Regions from separate parts of the Inquilinus sp. Marseille-Q2685 genome, predicted to be linked through region 2. Evidence: predicted binding sites of a transcription regulator. Region 2 holds the regulator's gene; each other region holds the start of a gene.

The links. The regulator HrcA, encoded in region 2, represses chaperone genes, less so after heat shock. The targets are predictions, from matches to a motif close to GTTAGCACTCNCCNNNGGNGAGTGCTAAC.
Region 1: a site for HrcA is predicted at 3,815-3,843, ahead of groES (co-chaperone GroES). Genes of this name have one in related genera too.
Region 3: a site for HrcA is predicted at 2,188-2,216, ahead of groES (co-chaperone GroES). Genes of this name have one in related genera too.

What each region holds. Positions count from the first base shown of each region.
Region 1 covers NZ_CAKAKL010000002.1:523,400-530,065, reverse strand. The annotation lists gene LG391_RS11535 (methyltransferase) at 1-250, shown strand, start outside; gene LG391_RS11530 (L,D-transpeptidase family protein) at 293-1,462, opposite strand; gene groL (chaperonin GroEL) at 1,743-3,395, opposite strand; gene groES (co-chaperone GroES) at 3,444-3,755, opposite strand; gene LG391_RS11515 (TRAP transporter large permease) at 3,896-5,176, opposite strand; gene LG391_RS11510 (TRAP transporter small permease) at 5,176-5,700, opposite strand; gene LG391_RS11505 (TRAP transporter substrate-binding protein) at 5,773-6,666, opposite strand, start outside.
Region 2 covers NZ_CAKAKL010000002.1:350,559-357,224, forward strand. The annotation lists gene LG391_RS10645 (calcium-binding protein) at 1-905, shown strand, start outside; gene LG391_RS10650 (TetR/AcrR family transcriptional regulator) at 1,085-1,744, shown strand; gene LG391_RS10655 (DUF962 domain-containing protein) at 1,814-2,332, shown strand; gene LG391_RS10660 (GFA family protein) at 2,320-2,679, opposite strand; gene LG391_RS10665 (hypothetical protein) at 2,742-3,341, opposite strand; gene rph (ribonuclease PH) at 3,423-4,142, opposite strand; gene hrcA (heat-inducible transcriptional repressor HrcA) at 4,258-5,358, shown strand; gene grpE (nucleotide exchange factor GrpE) at 5,355-5,987, shown strand; gene LG391_RS34700 (hypothetical protein) at 5,987-6,115, shown strand; gene LG391_RS10685 (ATP-binding protein) at 6,239-6,666, shown strand, end outside.
Region 3 covers NZ_CAKAKL010000008.1:274,779-281,444, reverse strand. The annotation lists gene LG391_RS28845 (AMP-binding protein) at 1-1,017, opposite strand, end outside; gene LG391_RS28840 (hypothetical protein) at 1,076-1,363, opposite strand; gene LG391_RS28835 (VOC family protein) at 1,547-2,005, opposite strand; gene groES (co-chaperone GroES) at 2,345-2,656, shown strand; gene groL (chaperonin GroEL) at 2,696-4,321, shown strand; gene LG391_RS28820 (Do family serine endopeptidase) at 4,404-5,516, shown strand; gene LG391_RS28815 (hypothetical protein) at 5,558-5,857, shown strand; gene LG391_RS28810 (glycosyltransferase family 4 protein) at 5,957-6,666, shown strand, end outside.

The sequences.
Region 1 (6,666 bases), 170 kb from region 2:
CGCCCTGGACGGCGTCGACATCGTCTGCGCCGGGGACGTCTGCTACGAGAAGCCGATGTCGGACCGGGTCATGCCCTGGCTGCGGGCCATGGCGGGCGCCGGCAAGACCGTGCTGCTGGGCGATCCCGGCCGCGCCTACCGGCCGCAGGACGGGCTGGAGGAGATCGCCCGCCACCAGGTGCCGACCAGCGTCGAGATCGAGGACCGTGCCGTGCGCGAGGCCGTGGTGTGGCGGGTGCTGCCGGGCTGAAAACCACGGCCGGGCTCCTACTCGCGAGCCCGGCCCGGGAAATCAATTGGCGGGCGGCGCCGCCGGCGGCGGCGTTGACGGAGCCGCCGGGGCGGTTGCCGGAGGCGGCGTGACCGCGGGAGCGGCCGGCGCGGCCGGCGTCGTCGGGGCCGGAGTGGCCGGAGCGGCAGGCTCGGTCACCGCCGGGGCGGCGGGAGCCGCGGGCGGCTCCACCGGCGCAGCGGGAGTGGCCGGCGTGGCCGGAGCCGTGCTCGACGGGGCGGCGGGCTGGGCCGGAGTCGCGGGCGGCGTGCCGGTCTCGCCCGGAGCCGTCGCCGGCGGCACGGTGGTCTCGCCGCCCGGCGCCACGGGCGCGGTCTGGCCCGGGAGGGTCTCGGCCGGGGGCTGAGCCGGCGGCTCGGCCGCCTTCTTCGCGGCGGCCGCACGGCGGCCGGCGGCGCGGGCCAGATAGGCCCGGCGCGCCTCGTCCTTGTTGGCGTAGACGTCCGGATGGTCCACCGGCTGGCCGAATTCGTCCGGGAAGCGGGTGTAGTAGCCGATATAGACCGGGATCTCCTCCGGCAGCCTTTCGGTGTACATGCGGCCGGTGCGGATCTTCCGGTCGATCTCGTCGACGCTGACGCCGTCGGCCCAGGCCGCCAGTTCCCGGACCTGCTGGACCCGGATGCAACCATGGCTCAGCGCCCGCTTCTCGCGGCCGAAATAGCTCTTCTGCGGCGTATCGTGCAGATAGATCGCCTGGTCGTTGTCGAGCTCGAGCTTCAGCCGGCCGAGCGGGCTGCGCGGCCCCGACGGGATGTAGACGCTGGCCTCGTTGCGGACGATCGACGGCGTCGGGGTCCAGTCCGGGTTGTACTTGATCGCGTACATGTTCGACAGCAGCTCGGGCGTCGAGGTCCCCGGGGCGCCGACCACCACCTTGCTGCGCAGCACCGGGGCGCCGTCCTGGAAGGCGATCAGCTCATAGGACGGAATGTTCACCAGGATGAACTTGCCGCGCGTCGGGATCGCGACGTTGACGCCGGCATCGCGCATCGCCTGGACGAAGGGGGACGGGGGCGGCGGCGCAGGCTGCTCCGGCGCCGGCAGGCTGGCGGTCTGCTGCGTCCCGGCCGGCACGCAGGCGGCAAGCACCAGGATCGAGGCGACCGCCAGGGCGGCGCGGGCGATCGGCCCGCGATGACAGGGCGCACTCTTCGAACAGGCGGACATCACGAATTTCCCCTTCCGTCGCGGACGGCCGGGCAGTCGAACCCGGGGCCGTTGCATTCATTTAGTTGCCGGTACTCGGCCCGGCAATCGAAAGACTGCAGTGGCCCCACGAGTTCTTGCATCGCCGGTCGATATGGCAAAAAGGGGCGCTCCGAAGAGCGCCCCTCCACAATTCGACTTTTGGATGATCCGATCCCCGTGGTTCGCCCTTGGGCGAACCACAAACCATCAAGTTGTGGATCAAACCGGGCGCCGGAGGCGCCCGGTTTGATCCACGGGATCAGAAGTCCATGTCGCCCATGCCACCCATGCCGCCCATGCCGCCGGCCGGGGCCGCAGCGGCAGCCTTCTTCTCGACATGCTCGGCGACCATCGCCTCGGTGGTGATCAGCAGGCTGGCCACCGACGACGCGTTCTGCAGAGCCGCACGAACGACCTTGGTCGGATCGATGACGCCGGCCTTGATCAGGTCGCCGTACTCACCGGTCTGGGCATTGTAGCCCCAGTTCTTGTCGTTCTTGTCCTGCAGCTTGCCGACAACGATCGAGGCGTCGCCGCCCGCGTTGGTGACGATCTGACGGACCGGGGCCTGCAGGGCGCGGCGGATGATGTCGATGCCGACACGCTCGTCGTCGTTGTCCGGCTTGACCTTGTCCAGCGCCTTCGAGGCGTACAGCAGGGCGGTGCCGCCGCCCGGGACCACGCCTTCCTCGACCGCGGCGCGGGTCGCGTGCATCGCGTCGTCAACGCGATCCTTGCGCTCCTTCACCTCGACCTCGGTGGCGCCGCCGACGCGGATCACCGCGACGCCGCCCGCCAGCTTGGCCAGACGCTCCTGCAGCTTCTCGCGGTCGTAGTCCGAGGAGGTCTCCTCGATCTGCGCCCGGATCTGGTTGCAGCGGCCCTCGATCTCCTTCTTGGCGCCGGCGCCGTCGACGATCGTGGTCTCTTCCTTGGCGATCACGACCTTCTTGGCGCGGCCCAGCATGTCGAGCGTGACGCTCTCGAGCTTGATGCCGAGATCCTCGGAGATCACCTGGCCGCCGGTCAGGATGGCCATGTCCTCGAGCATCGCCTTGCGGCGATCGCCGAAGCCCGGGGCCTTGACCGCCGCGACCTTCAGGCCGCCGCGCAGCTTGTTGACCACGAGGGTGGCCAGGGCTTCGCCCTCGACGTCCTCGGCGATGATCAGCAGCGGCTTGCCCGACTGCACCACCGCCTCGAGCACCGGCAGCATGGCCTGCAGGTTCGACAGCTTCTTCTCATGCAGGAGGATGTACGGGCTCTCGAGCTCCGCGATCATCTTCTCGGCATTGGTGATGAAGTACGGCGACAGGTAGCCGCGGTCGAACTGCATGCCCTCGACGACTTCGAGCTCGGTGTCGAGGCTCTTCGCCTCCTCGACCGTGATCACGCCCTCGTTGCCGACCTTCTCCATGGCCTTCGCGATCATCTCGCCGATGTCGCGCTCGCCATTGGCGGAGATGGTGCCGACCTGGGCGACCTCGGCGTTGGTCTTGATGACCTTCGACCGGGTCTTGAGGTCACCGACGACGGCCTCGACCGCCTTGTCGATGCCGCGCTTCAGGTCCATCGGGTTCAGGCCGGCGGCGACGGCCTTGACGCCCTCGCGCACGATCGACTGGGCCAGAACGGTCGCGGTGGTGGTGCCGTCACCGGCCAGGTCGTTGGTCTTCGACGCGACCTCGCGCACCATCTGCGCGCCCATGTTCTCGAACTTGTCGGAGAGCTCGATCTCCTTGGCCACGGTCACGCCGTCCTTGGTGATCCGCGGCGCGCCGAACGACTTGTCGATCACGACGTTGCGGCCCTTCGGGCCCAGGGTGACCTTGACCGCATCGGCCAGGATGTCGACGCCGCGCAGCATGCGGGAGCGGGCGTCGAGCGAGAACTTCACGTCCTTCGCAGCCATCTCTCTATTCCTTATCTATCGGGATTCCGGTGAAGGCGACGGGGCGGATCAGGCCGCCTTGGCCGACTTCTTCACGGTGATGATGCCGAGGATGTCGCTCTCCTTCATGATCAGGAGATCCTGACCGTCGAGCTTGACCTCGGTGCCGGACCACTTGCCGAACAGGATGCGGTCGCCGGCCTTGACATCCAGCGGCTGCAGCTTGCCGGCCTCGTCGCGGACGCCCGCGCCGACCGAGATCACCTCGCCCTCCTGGGGCTTCTCCTTGGCGGTGTCCGGGATGATGATCCCACCGGCAGTCTTTTCGTTCTGCTCGATGCGGCGCACCAGCACACGGTCGTGCAGGGGACGGAATTGCATCGTTCGCTCTCCCACTCTCTCGTTTCGAGATCTGCGTTCAGGGCCTGCCCCGGCCGGTCGTTAGCACTCTCGGCCGGTGAGTGCTACGCATTTAAGGGGAGCGCGAAAACCGGTCAAGGCCCGTGCGAAGATTCTCTTCCCTAGCGGAACAGCGCGGGCAGCCAGAGCGACAGGGACGGGATGTAGGTCACCGCCAGCAGCACCGCGATCGAGGCGCCGAAGAACGGCCAGATCGTGCGCATCGCCTGGCGGATCGAGATCTTGCCGACGGCGCAGCCGACGAACAGCACCGACCCGACCGGCGGCGTGTTCAGCCCGATGCCGGCGTTGAGGATCAGGATCACGCCGAAATGCACCGGGTCGATGCCGAAGGCCTTGACCACCGGCAGCAGCACCGGGGTGCAGATGATGATCATCGGCGCCATGTCCATGAAGGTGCCGAGCAGCAGCAGCGCGACGTTGATCAAGAGCAGCACCACCAGCGGGTCGCTGGAGATGGCGTTGATCGCCTGCACCGTCGCGGTCTGCACCTGCAGCAGCGCCATCAGCCAGCCGAAGGCGCCGGCGGCGCCGATCACCAGCAGCACCATCGCGGTGGTGCGGACGGCGCCCTGCACCGCCTCGACGAAGCCGCGCCAGTCCAGCTCGCGATAGACCAGCAGCGCCACCAGCAGGGCGTAGATCACCGCGATGCAGGAGCTTTCGGTCGCAGTGAAGATGCCGGAGCGGACGCCGCCGAAGATGATGCCGATCAGCAGCAGCCCCGGCAGCGCCACCACCAGGTAGCGGCCGACGGCGCGCAGCCCGGGGAACGGATCCGACGGATAGCCGCGGCGGCGGGCGACGACATAGGCGGTCACCATCAGAGCGGCGGCGAGCAGCAGCCCCGGCACGATGCCGGCGGTGAACAGGTCGGCGATCGAGACGTTGCCGCCCGCCGCGATCGAATAGAGGATCATGTTGTGCGACGGCGGGATCATCAAGGCGATGATCGCCGAGTTCACGGTGACGTTGACGGCGTAGTCGCGGTCGTAGCCGCGGGCCGCCATCTGCGGGATCATCAGCCCGCCGATCGCCGAGGCGTCGGCCACGGCCGAGCCGGAGATGCCGCCGAACAGGGTCGAGGCGACGACATTGACCTGGCCCAGGCCGCCGCGCAGGTGGCCGACCAGGCTGGCGGCGAAGCGGATCAGCCGCTCGGCGATGCCGCCACGGATCATCAGGTCGCCGGCGAAGATGAAGAACGGGATCGCCATCATGGCGAAGGCGTTCATGCCGGAATTGATCTGCTGGAACACCACCACCGGCGGCAGGCCCATATAGACCACCGTCGCCAGCGAGGCGATGCCGAGGCAGAAGGCGATCGGCGTGCCCATCAGCAGCAGCAGCGTGAAGCTGCCGAACAGGATCCACAGCTCCATCACGCCAGCTCCCGCACGCCGTCGACCGCCGCCTCGTGCTCGAGGCCCGCGGCGAGCTCCACCAGCCGTTCCGCTGCGAACAGCGCGATCAGCACGCCGCCGATGATCAGCGGGATGAAATCGAAGCCGCCCGGCAGGTCGAGCACCGGGATGGTCGCGGTCCAGGTCCCGATCGCGAGCTGGACCGAATACCAGGCCATGGCGATGCCGAAGCCGAGGATCAGCAGCAGGTTCACCGCCTCCAGCACCCGGCCGAGCGCCGCCGGCAGCGCCTGCTGCAGCAGGTCGAGGCCGAGATGGAAGCTCTCGCGCACGCCGACCGCGGCGCCGAGCAGGATGAACCAGCCCATCAGCTGCAGGGTCAGCGGCTCGGCCCAGCTCGGCGTGTCGTTCAGCACGTAGCGGGCGAAGACCTGCCATCCGACCGTGGCGGTCATCCCCACCATGCCGATTCCGGCCAGCCACAGGGCGCCGGTGGACAGGACGCCGAGGATCCGGCGCAGCACATTCAGGACCGATGCCATCCCGGCCGAACTCCCATGACTCGGAACAGGGCCGCCCCGCGCGGCAGCGCGGGGCCGGAGGTGCGAAGCTGCTTACTGGACCGCGCGGATGCGCTCGACCAGCGACTTCATCGCGTCGCTGGTGATGAACTTGTCGTAGACCGGGCCCATCGCGGCGCTGAACGAGGCCTTGTCGACGGTGATGACCTCGGCGCCGCCGGCCCGCACCTTCTCCTCCGACTGCTTCTCGCGCGCGGTCCACAGCTCGCGCATCTTGGCCACCGACTCCCTGGCCGCCTGGCGCAGCAGCGCCTGGTCGTCGGGCGTGAGCCGGTCCCAGGAGATCTTGGAGATCACCAGCACCTCGGGCGTCAGCGAATGCTCGGTCAGGGTGTAGTGCTTCGCCACCTCGAAATGGCGCGAGGATTCGTAGGACGGCCAGTTGTTCTCAGCCCCGTCGACCACGCCGGTCTCCAGCGACGAATAGACCTCGCCGAAGGGCATCGGCGTCGGGTTGGCGCCGAAGGCCTGCATCATCGCGATCCACAGGTCCGACTGCTGGACCCGGATCTTCAGCCCTTTCATGTCGTCGATCGACCGGATCGCCGTCTTGGTGGTGTAGAAGGAGCGCGCGCCGGAATCGTAGAACGCCAGCCCGACCAGCCCGTGCGGCTCGAACGCCTTCAGGATCTCGTCGCCGATCGGGCCGTCCATCACCTTGTGCATGTGGTCGACCGACCGGAACAGGAAGGGCAGGCCCAGCACCTGCGTCTCCGGCACCAGGTTGTTGAACGGCGCCGTGTTCACCCGGTTCATGTCGATCACGCCGAACCGGGTCTGCTCGATCGTGTCCTTCTCGGCGCCGAGTTGGGCGTTGTTGAAGACCTGGATCTTGATCCGGCCGCCGGTGCGCTGCTCCATCAGCTCGCCGAGATACTTGACCGCCTCGACCGTCGGATAGCCGTCGGGATGGATGTCGGCCGAGCG
Region 2 (6,666 bases):
GCTTCAGCGACTACCTGGGCGGCAATGCGTCAGCCAACACCTTGAACGGCGGCGCCGGCGATGACGGCCTGTCCGGCAAGGGCGGCGCCGACCGCATCAACGGCGGCGCCGGGATCGACATGGCGGACTACATCGACTCGGGTGCCGCGGTGACGATCGACCTGGCGGCCGGCACTGCCAGCGGCGGCGACGCCGCCGGCGACACCCTGACCAGCATCGAGAGCCTGCGCGGCCCCGCCTTCGACGACCCCCTGACCGGCAACGATGGCGACAACCGCCTGTCCGGCCTCGACGGCGTCGACACGCTCAACGGAGGTGCCGGCCAGGACAAGCTGATCGGCGGTGCCGGGGCCGATATCCTGAACGGCGGCGACGGCTTCGACATGGCGGGGTACGACAACGCCTCCGCCGGCCTGACGGTCAGCTTGGCCGACCCCTCCGCCAACACCGGCGACGCGGTGGGCGACGTCTACAACAGCATCGAAGACCTCCTCGGCAGCCAATTCAACGACGTGCTGACCGGTGATGCCGGCACCAACTACATCATCGGCTATTACGGCGACGACCGGATCGACGGCGGGGGCGGCGCCGATACCCTGGTGGGCTCGAGCGGCGCGGACACCTTCGTCTTCTCCACCGCGGCCGACACCGTGGCCGGCAATCCGGACCGGATCAACGATTTCTCGCAAAGCGATGCCGACAAGATCGACGTGTCGGCCATCACCGGCGGCTCCGGCAGCTTCATCGGCACGGCGGCGTTCAGCGGCGCCGCCGGCGAGGTCCGCTACGAGGCGGGGACCGAGGACACCCAGATCTATATCGACGCCAATGGCGACGGCTCGGCCGATGCGCAGATCCGTCTCATCGGCGTGGTCACCCTGACCGCCGGCGACTTCGTGCTGTAGTTCGGCAGACGCGGCCCTCGGGCCGCTGCGGTGCCCCGGTCCGGACGATGCAGATCGATCGGACCGGCATGAGCGAGCGAGGGGCCCACTCCCTCGCTCGTTCTCTCTCCTCCCTTGCGTGGCCTGCCTTCGTCCGAGCGGGCCGGCTGCGCCGAAGTGCCTTCTCAGGAGGCGAGAGCATGTCCACTCATGATGCCAGGCTGTCGGCAAAGGTCCGGCGGGTGCCGCGCCAGGCTCGCTCTCGCGCCACGATCGAAGCGATCGTCCAGGCGGGGGCCGCCGTGCTGAGCGCCCGGGGCTGGTTCGGGTTCACGACCAACGAGGTGATCGACGTGGCGGGGGTGGGCACTGCCACGCTGTACCAGTACTTCCCGAACAAGGACGCGCTGGTCGCGGCCGTCGGGCGGCAGCACTTCGATCATGCGCTGGAGGAGTTGCGGCGGTCCGTGAGTGGAAGAAGCGGGCTGAGGCATCTCGTCGATGACTTCGTCCAGGGGATGGTGGCGGTCCATTCCATCGATCCCTGGCTGCACCGGGCCCTGCTCGACTCGCCCGCCCCCGCCGAATCCCGCGCGGCGCGCGCTGCCTTTCAGGCCGAATATCTGAGCCGATGCGAGGCCGTCGTCCGGGCGTTTCGGGGCGGCCCCAAGGGCGCAGCCGATGCGGCCGTCGTGCAGGTGCTGTCCTCTGCTGTGGAGAGCGTGATCTACAACGCCAACCGGAACGGGACGCCGAGGATGCCGGAGCTGAAGAGAGAACTCGTGGCATTGGTGACCGGCTATCTCGGCGCCACCATCCGCTCTCCGGGTGAAGTGCTGGCGTTCGCCGCGCATGCCTGATCGCGCGATCGCTCTGCGTCTCGCGTGAAGCCCGCCCTGGGTTTATTCTCCTGGCGGGGAGGATCGCGCATGGCTTCGGATCTGTTCGATCGCCAGATGGCGATGTACACCAGCTTCCACCGCGACGGCCGCAACCGGCTGACCCATTTCTTCGGCATCCCGGCGATCATCCAGGCGGTGCTGATCGCGCTGGCCGCCATCCCGCTCGGCACCATCGGCGGCTGGCCGGTGACGCTGGCCGATCTGGTCGCCCTGCTGGTCTGGCTCCTGTGGATCGCGCTCGATCTCGGGCTCGGCCTGGCCATGGCGGTGGTGGTGATCCCGGGGCTGATCGTCGCCCGTGCCGTGGCCGGCGGCGGCTCGCCTTCGACCACCTGGATCGTCGCCGGCACCCTGTTCGTCGGCGGCTGGGTGCTGCAGCTGGTCGGCCATGCCTATGAGGGCAAACGGCCGGCCTTCCTGTCGAACCTGTTCCAGCTGCTGATCGGCCCGATGTTCCTGATGGCCGAGACCGCCTTCGCCCTTGGCTTGCGCTCCGGCCTGAAGCACCGGGTCGAGGCCGCGGCGGCCGCCTATCAGTCGAGATAGGTCCAGGTATCGGCGCCGTCGAAGCGGCGCACCGGCACGCCCTCGATCTCGGCCGGGTCGATCAGCCGGGCGTTGATCGCCACCCGTGCCGGATCTCCGGCCGGCAACCCCTCCCAATGGGTGACGCAGCCGCAGGTCGGGCAATGGTGGATCGCCAGGCTGCGGTCGCCCTGGATGTAGGCCACCGTGGTGCCGGCGCCGGCAACGATGGTCAGCTGGTCGCGCGGATAATAGGCCCACAGCGTGCCGAGGCGGCGGCAGATCGAACAGTTGCAGGAGGTCAGCCGCTGCGGCCGCTCCGCGACCTGCAGCCGGACGGCGCCGCAATGGCAGGAGGCTTCGATCATAGGGACCTCGCGGGGTCGGCTCGGATGCCGGGATGATCCGCCCGTACCGCCCGGACCGCAACTCAGGGCCCGACCACACCCGGCAGCTCGGCGCCGATGGCACAGGAATCGAGGCCCTGGATCGCCTGCCACAGATTGCCGGCGGCGATGCTCAGCACCTCCTCCGGCACCGGCTGGCCGGCGCGGATCGCGGTGAAGCGCAGAGTCGCTTCGTCTGCGTCCAGCGTCTCCTGCAGGGCCGGCGTCTCCTCCAGCGTGAAGCGCCAGGTCGGCAGGCCGGGCGATGCGACCGAGACGGCGACGGTCTGGGAGCCCAGCCGCAGCTCCGCCGTGCCGTCGGGCTGGAAGCGCCCGCCGGCCTTCGCCAGGCCGGGGGCGGAGACCAGGATCTCGATCCGGTTGAGGTCATCGCGCCGGATCCATTCGGTCTGGCCGGGCTGTCCGCCCAGGCGCAGGAAGCAGGCATTGCCCGGCAGCCGGTACAGGACCGGGCCGCCGGCCTCGGGCGCGTAGTCGATCAGCTTCTCGGCCCGGGGTGCCCGCTCGAGAGCGACGAAGGTGGTCAGCAGATGGGCCTCGATCCGTGGTAGGCCGGGCGTCATGAAGGTGGGCAGCACCAGCGCGGCTGGGATCAGGGAAACCAAGAACACGAGGCTGATCATCGGCCGCTCCCTTGGCACAGCCGGCAGGATTTCATGGCAGCTCTCCCGGCTCAAGCGCCGGGGATGACAATCCGGCCGGGTTCAGTCCTCTCCCAGCGCCGCCTTCTGGATCGCCGCCAGCTCGGCCGTGCCCTGCTCGGCCAGCGCCAGCAGCGCCTCGAACTCGGCCCGGCTGAAGGGGGTCTGCTCCGCCGTCGCCTGCACCTCGACCAGCCCGCCCTTGCCGGTGATGACGAAGTTGGCGTCGGCCTGGGCGGTCGAATCCTCGGCATAGTCGAGGTCCAGCACCGCCTGGCCCTGGTAGAGGCCGCAGGAGATGGCGGCGACGCTGTCGGTCAGCGGCAGCGCCTTGATCTTGCGGATCTGCACCAGATGGCGCAGCGCCAGGGCCAGCGCGACATAGCCGCCGGTGATCGCGGCGGTGCGGGTGCCGCCATCGGCCTGCAGCACGTCGCAATCGACCTTGATCTGGATCTCGCCCAGCGACTTCAGGTCGGTCACGGCCCGCAGCGACCGGCCGATCAGGCGCTGGATCTCCTGGGTCCGCCCGGTCTGCTTGCCGCGCGCGGCCTCGCGGTCGGTGCGCTGGTCGGTGGCGCGCGGCAGCATGCCGTACTCCGCCGTCACCCAGCCCTTGCCGCCGCCCTTCAGCCAGGAGGGCACCCGGTCCTCGACCGAGGCCGTGCACAGCACATGGGTGTCGCCGAACTTCGCCAGGCACGAGCCCTCGGCATATTTGTTGACGTCGGTCTCGAGGCGGATGGCGCGCAGGGCGTCGAAGGCGCGTCCGGACGGTCGCATGGGGTCGCTTTCTGTTCTCGGCGAAGGTCGCGCACGCTATCCTCGCGGGTCCGACCCGTAAAGCCCGGGAACGTTGATTCGGGTGCAACGGCCCCTACATAGCGTGGCGACGGCCATGAGCATGCTGAACGAACTTTCAAGCCGATCCGGCGGCCAGGCATTCCGGGACCTCGACGAGCGCTCGCGGGAGATCTTCCGCCTGATCGTCGACGCGTATGTCCAGTCCGGCGAGCCGGTGGGCAGCCGCACGCTGTCGCGCCGGCTCGGCATGTCGCTGTCGCCGGCGACGATCCGCAACGTCATGGCGGATCTCGAGGATGCCGGCCTGCTCTACGCCCCGCATACCTCGGCCGGGCGGCTGCCGACCGATGCGGGCCTGCGCCTGTTCGTGCACGGGCTGATGCAGCTCGGCGATGTCGGCGAGAGCGAGCGGGCCTCGATCGAGGCGATGTGCGCCCAGGCCGGGCGCGGCGTGTCCGAGATGCTGGAGGAGGCGACCTCCGCCCTCTCCGGCCTGTCCGCCTGCGCTGGCCTCGTTCTGGCGCCGAAGACCGACCGGCCGCTGAAGCATATCGAGTTCGTCAACCTGTCGCCCGGCCGCGCCCTGGTGGTGCTGGTCACCGAGGACGGCATGGTCGAGAACCGGGTGCTGGAGGTGCCGCTGGGCCTGCCGGCCTCGACCTTCGTCCACGTCACCAACTATCTCAACGCCCGCATCGTCGGCCGCACCATCGCCGAGGCCCGCGCCGAGGTGCTGGGCGAGATCGAGGCGCAGAAGAGCCAGCTCGACAGCCTGGCCGCCAAGGTGGTCGAGGCCGGCCTCGCCACCTGGAGCGGCGGCGGGGGCGGCACGCTGATCGTCAAGGGCCAGTCGCGCCTGCTCAACGACGTCACGGCGCTGGAGGATCTGGAGCGCATCCGCAGCCTGTTCCAGGCGCTGGAGACCAAGGAGGCGATGCTGCGGATGCTCGACGCGGCCAATGCCGCCGAGGGCGTGCAGATCTTCATCGGCGCCGAGAACGGGCTGTTCAGCCACACTGGCTGCTCGATGATCATCGCCCCCTACAAGGGGGGCGACCAGCGCGTGGTCGGCGCCGTCGGCGTGATCGGGCCGACCCGGCTGAACTATGCGCGCATCATCCCGATGGTGGATTACACCGCGAAGATGATAGGCCGTCTCCTCAGAACCAACGAGACCACGAACCAGGTAGCATGATGCACAGCAAGACGATGTCCGCCGAGCCCCGCCCCGACGCGACGGAGCCGGAGACCGGGGCCGCCGGGCCCGAGGTCGAGGGTGTCGCCGAGACCGAAACCGCGGCCGAAGCCGCGCAGGCCTCCGATCCCGGGGGCGATGCGGCGCTGGCCGGGGCGGCGGAGCGCATCGCCGCTCTCGAGGCCGAGAACGCCAAGCTGAAGGACCAGGCGCTGCGCGCCCTGGCGGAGACCGAGAACATCCGCCGCCGGTCGGAGCGCGAGCGCGAGGACACGGCGAAATACGCCATCTCCGGCTTCGCCAAGTCGCTGCTCGACGCCGCCGACAACCTGCGCCGCGCCATCGACGCGGTGCCGGCCGAGGCGGTCGACGCGGATCCGGCGCTGAAGACCCTGGTCGACGGCGTCGCCGCCACCGAGCGCCAACTGCTGGCCGCCTTCGAGCGCCACGGCGTGACCCGGATCGAGCCGGTCGGCGAGACCTTCGACCCGAACTTCCACCAGGCCATGTTCGAGCTGCCGGGCACCGGCAAGCCGTCCGGCACCATCGTCCAGGTGGTCCAGCCCGGCTATGTGCTGCAGGGCCGGCTGCTGCGCCCGGCCATGGTCGGCGTGGCCAAGGGCGAGTGATGCGGCGGCTCGGCCTTCTCGCGGCGCTGCTGGCGGTGGCGGTCGCCGCCGCCGCCTGCGAGCGGTCGGACAAGCCGGCCAAGGGCGTCTATATGGGCGCCGGTGGCGGCGTGTCCGTCCCCTCCTGACGCATGGCGGCACCGGCCCCGATGCCGCAGCCGACGACATGAAACCGTCATCGACCACGGGTAGCGTCGCCGCTTTCCGCGTGATCGCGGTATTCTGGGGCTCGCTGTTCGAGGCGCATGGGCATGGCCGGACCGATCTATCGCCACCTGTTCGGCATCGGGGTGATCGCCGCTCTGGTGATCGCGCTGCTGCTGCTGTCGGCAGGATCTGACGGGATCGGCATCTGGCTAGCGGCGGCCGGGGTGGTGGCGGTGGTCGGCGTCGCCGGCCTGTTTGCCTGGCGCCTGCTGCGCGACCTCGACCTGCTGCGCCGCCATATCGAGGCCTCGGCCTCCGAGGCGCCGGATCGGCCGCCGCGGCCCTCGACCGAGATCGGCCAGATCCTGTTCCTGCAGTTGCAGCGGCTGCAGCGTCATGCCCGCGGCCGCGAGCGCAGCCTGGCGGTCGAGTTGCAGACCGCGTCGGAGATCCTGGAGGCGCAGGACGACCCGATCCTGGTGCTGGCCGGCGACCGCAGCGTGCTGCGCGCCAACGGCGCCGCCGAGCGGCT
Region 3 (6,666 bases), on a different contig from region 2:
CTTCATCACCTCGATCGGGCAGGGCGACCCGGCCATGATGCCGGTGCGCAGGCGGGAGAGGTCGAACTCGGCGAAGCGCGGATGGTCGAGCATGGCGATGAACATGGTCGGCACGCCGTAGAGCGCGGTGCAGCGCTCCTCCGCCGCCGTGGCCAGCGTCGCCAGCGGGTCGAAGCCCTCGCCCGGATAGACCATGGCGGCGCCGTGGGTGACGGCGGCCAGGTTGCCCATGACCATGCCGAAGCAGTGGTAGAGGGGCACGGGGATGCAGATCCGGTCCTGTTCGCTGAGCGCCAGGCCGCGGCCGACGAAACAGCCGTTGTTCAGGATGTTGTGGTGGCTGAGGGTGACGCCCTTGGGCGAGCCGGTAGTGCCGCTGGTGAACTGGATGTTGGCCGGGGCGTCGAATTGCAGCGTGCCGGCCAGCTGCGACAGCCGGTCCCGCTCCGCCGCGCCGCCGAGGCTAGCGACGCTGTCGAAGGGGATGGTGCCGGGGGCTGCTACGCCACTTGGGCCGCCGATCTGGATGACGCTGCGCAGCGCCGGCAGCTTCGCCGCCCGCAGCCGGCCGGGGTCGGCCGTTGCCAGCTCCGGCGCCAGGGTGTTGAGCATGCCGAGATAGTCGCTGGTCTTGAACGCGGTGGCGGTGACCAGCGCGGCGCAGCCGACCAAGTTGAGCGCGTATTCCAGCTCGGCCAGGCGGTAGGCCGGGTTGACCGTGACCAGGATCAGCCCGGCCTTGGCGGCGGCGAACTGGGTCAGCGCCCATTCCGCCCGGTTCAGCGACCAGATGCCGATGCGGTCGCCGGGCGAGAGGCCGAGGGCGAGCAGGCCGGCGGCGAAGGCTTCGGCGCGGTCGGCGAGGTCCCGCCAGCTCCAGCGGATGCCCTGGGCCCGGTCGATCAGCGCCGGCCGGTCGGGCCAGCGCGCGGCGGCGCGGTCCAGCGCCCGGCCGATGGTCTCGCCCAGCAGCGGCGCGTCGGCGATGCCGCTGACATAGCTCGGTTCGCTGACCATTGGCGCCTCCCGATCCGCCTCGCTGTTGGAGGCAGTGTAGCGGTCGGGCGGAAAACGGCTAGTCGATCCAGCCGCGCACGTCGTTGGCGGCCACCAGCGCCTTGTCGAAGGCGCGGAGGTCGAAGCGGCGGGCCTCGTCTTCTTCGGCGGCGGTCAGCGGGTCGGCCCGGCGCATCTCGGCCTCCGCCTCGGCGTCGAGGCCCTGCCGCAGCAGGTCGGTGGCGTGCTTCCAGTTGAGCCGCTGCCGCGGGCCCGGGCCGGCGCCGGTCTGCGCCCAGTCGCGCAGGCCGATGCAAAGCGAGGTAAAGAGAAGCAGGCCGGGATCGCTGTTCGCTTCCTGGCTCATGGGGACTCCAAACGGTTCTGTTCCGGAATGACATGGTCCGGAGGCGCAGACGGGCAACCGGAACCGGGCGTCGGCGGGCTGTGCCGGCCCGCTCGCCGTCCGGACTAGACCGAAGAGGAGGAAGCGTCAACGACCGATGACGGGAGACGGGAGAACGGCAGGCCGTCCTCCCCGTCCCGCGGATCAGGCCGGCCGCGCCTGTGCGACCGTGATCATCCAGGACACGCCGAAGCGGTCCGCGACCATGCCGAAGCGCGAGGAGAAGAAGGTCGGGGCCATCGGCATCTGGATCTGGCCGCCTTCGGCCAGGGCGGCGAAGACCTTCTCCGCCTCGGCGTCGCTCTCGGTCTCCAGGGCCAGGGAGATGCCCTTGAACTCCGGCTTGCCCTGGCACATGCCGTCGGACGCGAACAGCATCGTGCCGCGGATGGTGACGCAGGCATGCATCACCTTCTCGGCCATGTCGGCGGTCATCGGGCCGCATCCCTCCTGGGGCGGCGCCTCCGGCTGCGGCGGCGCGTCCTTGAAGCGGAACAGCTGCTCGACCTTGGCGCCGAGGGTGCGGGTGTAGAATTCGAGCGCCTCGTCGCAGCGCCCGTCGAAGAACAGGTAGGGCTTGATCGCCTGGGAAACGGATTGCATGGCGGCGTTCCTCTCCTGGATAGGGGCCCGGATCGGCGCGGCGGATGCCGGCGCCGATCCGAGGACGGTGCGCGGCACCAGAATCCGACAGCGCCGCGGAATATTTTTGCCCCGGTCCGCCGATCCTACGCGGTTCCGGCGGCGATGCCGAGCCGGCCGGTTTTCATCCGCGATTCCAGCGGGTTGGCACTCTCATGCCGAGAGTGCCAAAATTTTTGAGGAAGGTTCTTGAAGCCGATTTTCGGCCTTCCTATGTCGGCATCCGTCGGGCCGGCGCCCCCTGCATTTCAGCGGCGCCGCCCTGCCCACATGACGCTATTGGCAAGACAGGAGTCCGCAATGACATTCCGTCCGCTGCACGATCGCGTGGCCGTCCGGCGCCTCACCAGCGAGGAGAAGACCAGGGGCGGCATCATCATCCCCGACACCGCCAAGGAGAAGCCGCAGGAGGGCGAGGTGATCGCCGTCGGCCCCGGCGCGCGGGATGAACGCGGCGAGCTCGTGCCGCTCGATGTGAAGGTCGGCGACCGCGTGCTGTTCGGCAAGTGGTCGGGCACCGAGGTCAAGATCGACGGGGAGGAGATCCTGATCATGAAGGAAAGCGACATCATGGGCGTGCTGGACGGCGCCGCCCTGCGCCAGGCCGCCTGAGGCGCCCGCGTGGTCGTGTTTCGTTGAGGAGGAATGAGCATGGCTGCCAAGGATGTGAAGTTCGCCACCGACGCGCGGGAGCGGATGCTGCGCGGCGTCGAGATCCTGGCCGACGCGGTCAAGGTCACGCTCGGGCCCAAGGGCCGCAACGTCGTGATCGACAAGTCGTTCGGCGCGCCGCGGATCACCAAGGACGGCGTGACCGTGGCCAAGGAGATCGAGCTCTCCGACAAGTTCGAGAACATGGGCGCGCAGATGGTGCGCGAGGTCGCGTCGAAGACCAACGACCTGGCCGGTGACGGCACCACCACCGCGACCATCCTGGCCTCGGCGATCGTGAAGGAGGGCGCCAAGGCCGTCGCCGCCGGCCTGAACCCGATGGACCTGAAGCGCGGCATCGACAAGGCCGTCGAGGCCGTCGTCGCCGAGCTGCGGACCAACGCGCGCAAGATCACGCGCAACGACGAGATCGCCCAGGTCGGCACCATCTCCGCCAATGGCGACGCCGAGATCGGCCGGTTCCTGGCCGAGGCGATGCAGAAGGTCGGCAACGAGGGCGTGATCACGGTCGAGGAGGCGAAGAGCCTCGACACCGAGCTCGAAGTCGTCGAGGGCATGCAGTTCGACCGCGGCTACGTCTCGCCCTACTTCGTGACCAACCCGGAGAAGATGCGGGTCGAGCTCGAGGACGCCTATGTCCTGATCCACGAGAAGAAGCTGTCCTCGCTGCAGGCGCTGGTGCCGCTGCTCGAGGCGGTGGTGCAGTCGGGCAAGCCGCTGCTGATCATCGCCGAGGACGTCGAGGGCGAGGCGCTGGCGACGCTCGTGGTCAACAAGCTGCGCGGCGGCCTGAAGGTCGCGGCGGTCAAGGCCCCGGGCTTCGGCGACCGGCGGAAGGCGATGCTCGAGGATATCGCGATCCTGACCGGCGGCACCGCGATCTCCGAGGACCTCGGCATCAAGCTCGAGAACGTCACGCTCGACATGCTGGGCCGCGCCAAGCGGGTGGTGATCGAGAAGGAGAACACCACCGTCATCGACGGCGCCGGGTCCAAGGACCAGATCCAGGGCCGCTGCAACCAGATCCGGGCGCAGATCGAGGAGACCACCTCGGACTACGACCGCGAGAAGCTGCAGGAGCGCCTGGCCAAGCTGGCGGGCGGCGTCGCGGTGATCCGCGTCGGCGGCGCCACCGAGGTCGAGGTGAAGGAGCGCAAGGATCGCGTCGACGACGCGATGCACGCGACCAAGGCTGCGGTGGAGGAGGGCATCCTGCCCGGCGGCGGCGTCGCCCTGCTGCGCGCGGCCAAGGCGCTGGACGGCCTGACCTGGGACAACGACGACCAGCGCACCGGCATCGATATCGTCCGCCGCGCCCTGCAGGCGCCGGCGCGTCAGATCGCGCTCAATGCCGGCGAGGACGGGTCGCTGATCGTCGGCAAGGTGCTGGAGTCGGACGAGCACGCCTTCGGCTTCGACGCCCAGGCCGGCGAGTACGGCGACATGTACGCCAAGGGCATCATCGATCCGGCCAAGGTCGTGCGCACGGCGCTGCAGGACGCGGCGTCGGTCGCCGGCCTGCTGATCACCACCGAGGCGATGGTCGCCGAGCTGCCGAAGAAGCCGGCCGAAACCCCGACCCCCGGCGCGGGCATGGACTACTGAGGAAGACCGGATCCGCGGGAAGGCGCAAGCCTTCCCGCCCTCATCAGCCCTCATCATTGGATATCGCTTCGGAGGTATCGCGATGGTGTTCAGAGCCATTCCCGGCCGGTTCCGGGGGGCCCTCGGCGGTGGGCTGGTCGCCCTGACGCTGGTCCTGTCCGGCGCGACGGCCCCGGCCGCGGGCACGCTGCCGCCCTTCGCCGGCCCGCAGTTCAACTCGGTCGCCCCGATCCTGCAGCAGGCGACGCCCGCGGTGGTGAACATCGCCGTGCGCGGCCATGTGCGCGAGCGCAATCCGCTGTTCCAGGACCCGTTCTTCCGCCGCTTCTTCGACATGCCGGAGGTGGTCGAGCGCGAGGTCCAGTCCGCCGGATCGGGCGTGATCGTCGATGCCCGGCAGGGCTATGTCCTGACCAACAACCATGTGGTGGACGACGCCGACACGATCGAGGTCACCACCAAGGACAACCGGCGCTTCAAGGCCCGGCTGGTCGGGCGTGACCCGGCGACGGACATCGCCGTGCTGCGGATACCGGGCGGCTCTTCGCTGACGGAGATGCCGCTCGGCGACAGCGACCGGCTGCAGGTCGGCGACTTCGTCCTCGCCATCGGCAACCCGTTCGGCCTGGGCCAGACGGTGACATCGGGCATCGTCAGCGCCCTCGGCCGCAGCGGCATCGGCCGCAACGGCGGCTACGAGGATTTCATCCAGACCGACGCCTCGATCAATCCGGGGAACTCCGGCGGCGCGCTGGTCGACCTCAACGGCCGGCTGATCGGGATCAACACGGCGATCCTGTCCGCCACCGGCAGCAGCGTCGGCATCGGCTTCGCCGTGCCGATCAACATGGCGCGCGCGGTGATGGACCAGATCATCCGCAACGGCTCGGTCCAGCGCGGGCGGATCGGCGTCTCGATCCGGGATCTGACGCCCGAATTGTCGCAGTCGCTGCGGCTCGACAGGACCGGCGGCGCGGTGGTGGTCTCGGTCGATCAAAGGTCGCCGGCGGCGCGCGCGGGGATCAGGGCCAACGACCTGGTCGTCGCGGTCGACGGCGCCCCGGTGCGAAATTCGTCCGAACTTCGGAACAAGATCGGCCTCTCACCGGTTGGCAGTCGCGTGGAACTCACGATCGAGCGGGACGGCAGGACCCAGACCCTCGCGGTCGAGGTGGCGCCCAGCGGACGCTCGTGATCGGCATGTCCCGGTTCGGGGCTTGAAAAGAGAGGACCAGAATGACCGGTTCCGCTTCTTCGATCAGCGCACGCGTGCTCGCCGCCTATCGCTCCAGCCGGAAGGCCGGGGCGGACGAATGGGCCGCGTGCGACAAGGCCTTGGAGGTGTTCCGCCGGGCTCATCCGGAGGCCTCCTCGGACTTCGCCAACACCTTCGTCTCCGACGTGCTGCGCGAGGCTTACCCGCCCACCCGCATCGCCAGCCTGGCCCGGAGGGCATCGCAGGTGCCCCGGCGGACGATACCCCCGGCGGGACAGCTGGTCCCGCAGGGCAGGGCGGGAAGCGGCGCCCGCCTGTAGCCGCCGCGCGCCCCTGTACCGTCTTCCGCCGACACGGCCCATGGCGGGCCGCATCGCGCAGCCCGCCGATTTCATCGCCCATTCATCTCAGGTCCGACGATGAAGATCGCCCAGATCGCTCCACTCTACGAAGCCGTGCCGCCGAAGCTCTACGGGGGTACCGAACGGATCGTCGCCCATCTGTCCGACGCGCTGGTCGATCTCGGTCACGACGTCACCCTGTTCTCCAGCGCCGACGCCCATTCGCGGGCCACGCTGGTGCCGATGCGCGACCAGGCCTTCCGGCTCGACCCCAGCCCGCTCAAATCCGACTACGCCGCGCATCTGTCGATGCTGCACGAAGTCCGCCGGCGGGCCGACGAATTCGACATCCTGCATTTCCATGTCGACCTGATCCATTTCCCGCTGTTCGAGGCGATCGCCCCCCGCACCGTGACCACCCTGCACGGCCGGCTGGACCTGAAGGACCTGCCGGAGGTTTATCGCCGCTGGCCGGACTACCCGCTGGTGTCGATCTCGGACTCCCAGCGCCTGCCGCTGGCCGGCGCCAACTGGGCGGCGACGGTGCATCACGGGCTGGCGGAGGACCTGTTCCAGCCGACGATCGCGCCGCGGGACGGCTATCTCGCCTTCCTCGGCCGGATCTCGCCGGAGAAGCGGCCGGACCGGGCGATCGAGATCGCCCGGCGCTCCGGCCGGCGGCTGCGCATCGCGGCCAAGGTCGACGCCGCGGACCAGATCTACTTCAAGGAGACGATCGAGCCGCTGCTGTCCGATCCCCTCGTCGAGTTCATCGGCGAGATCGGGGA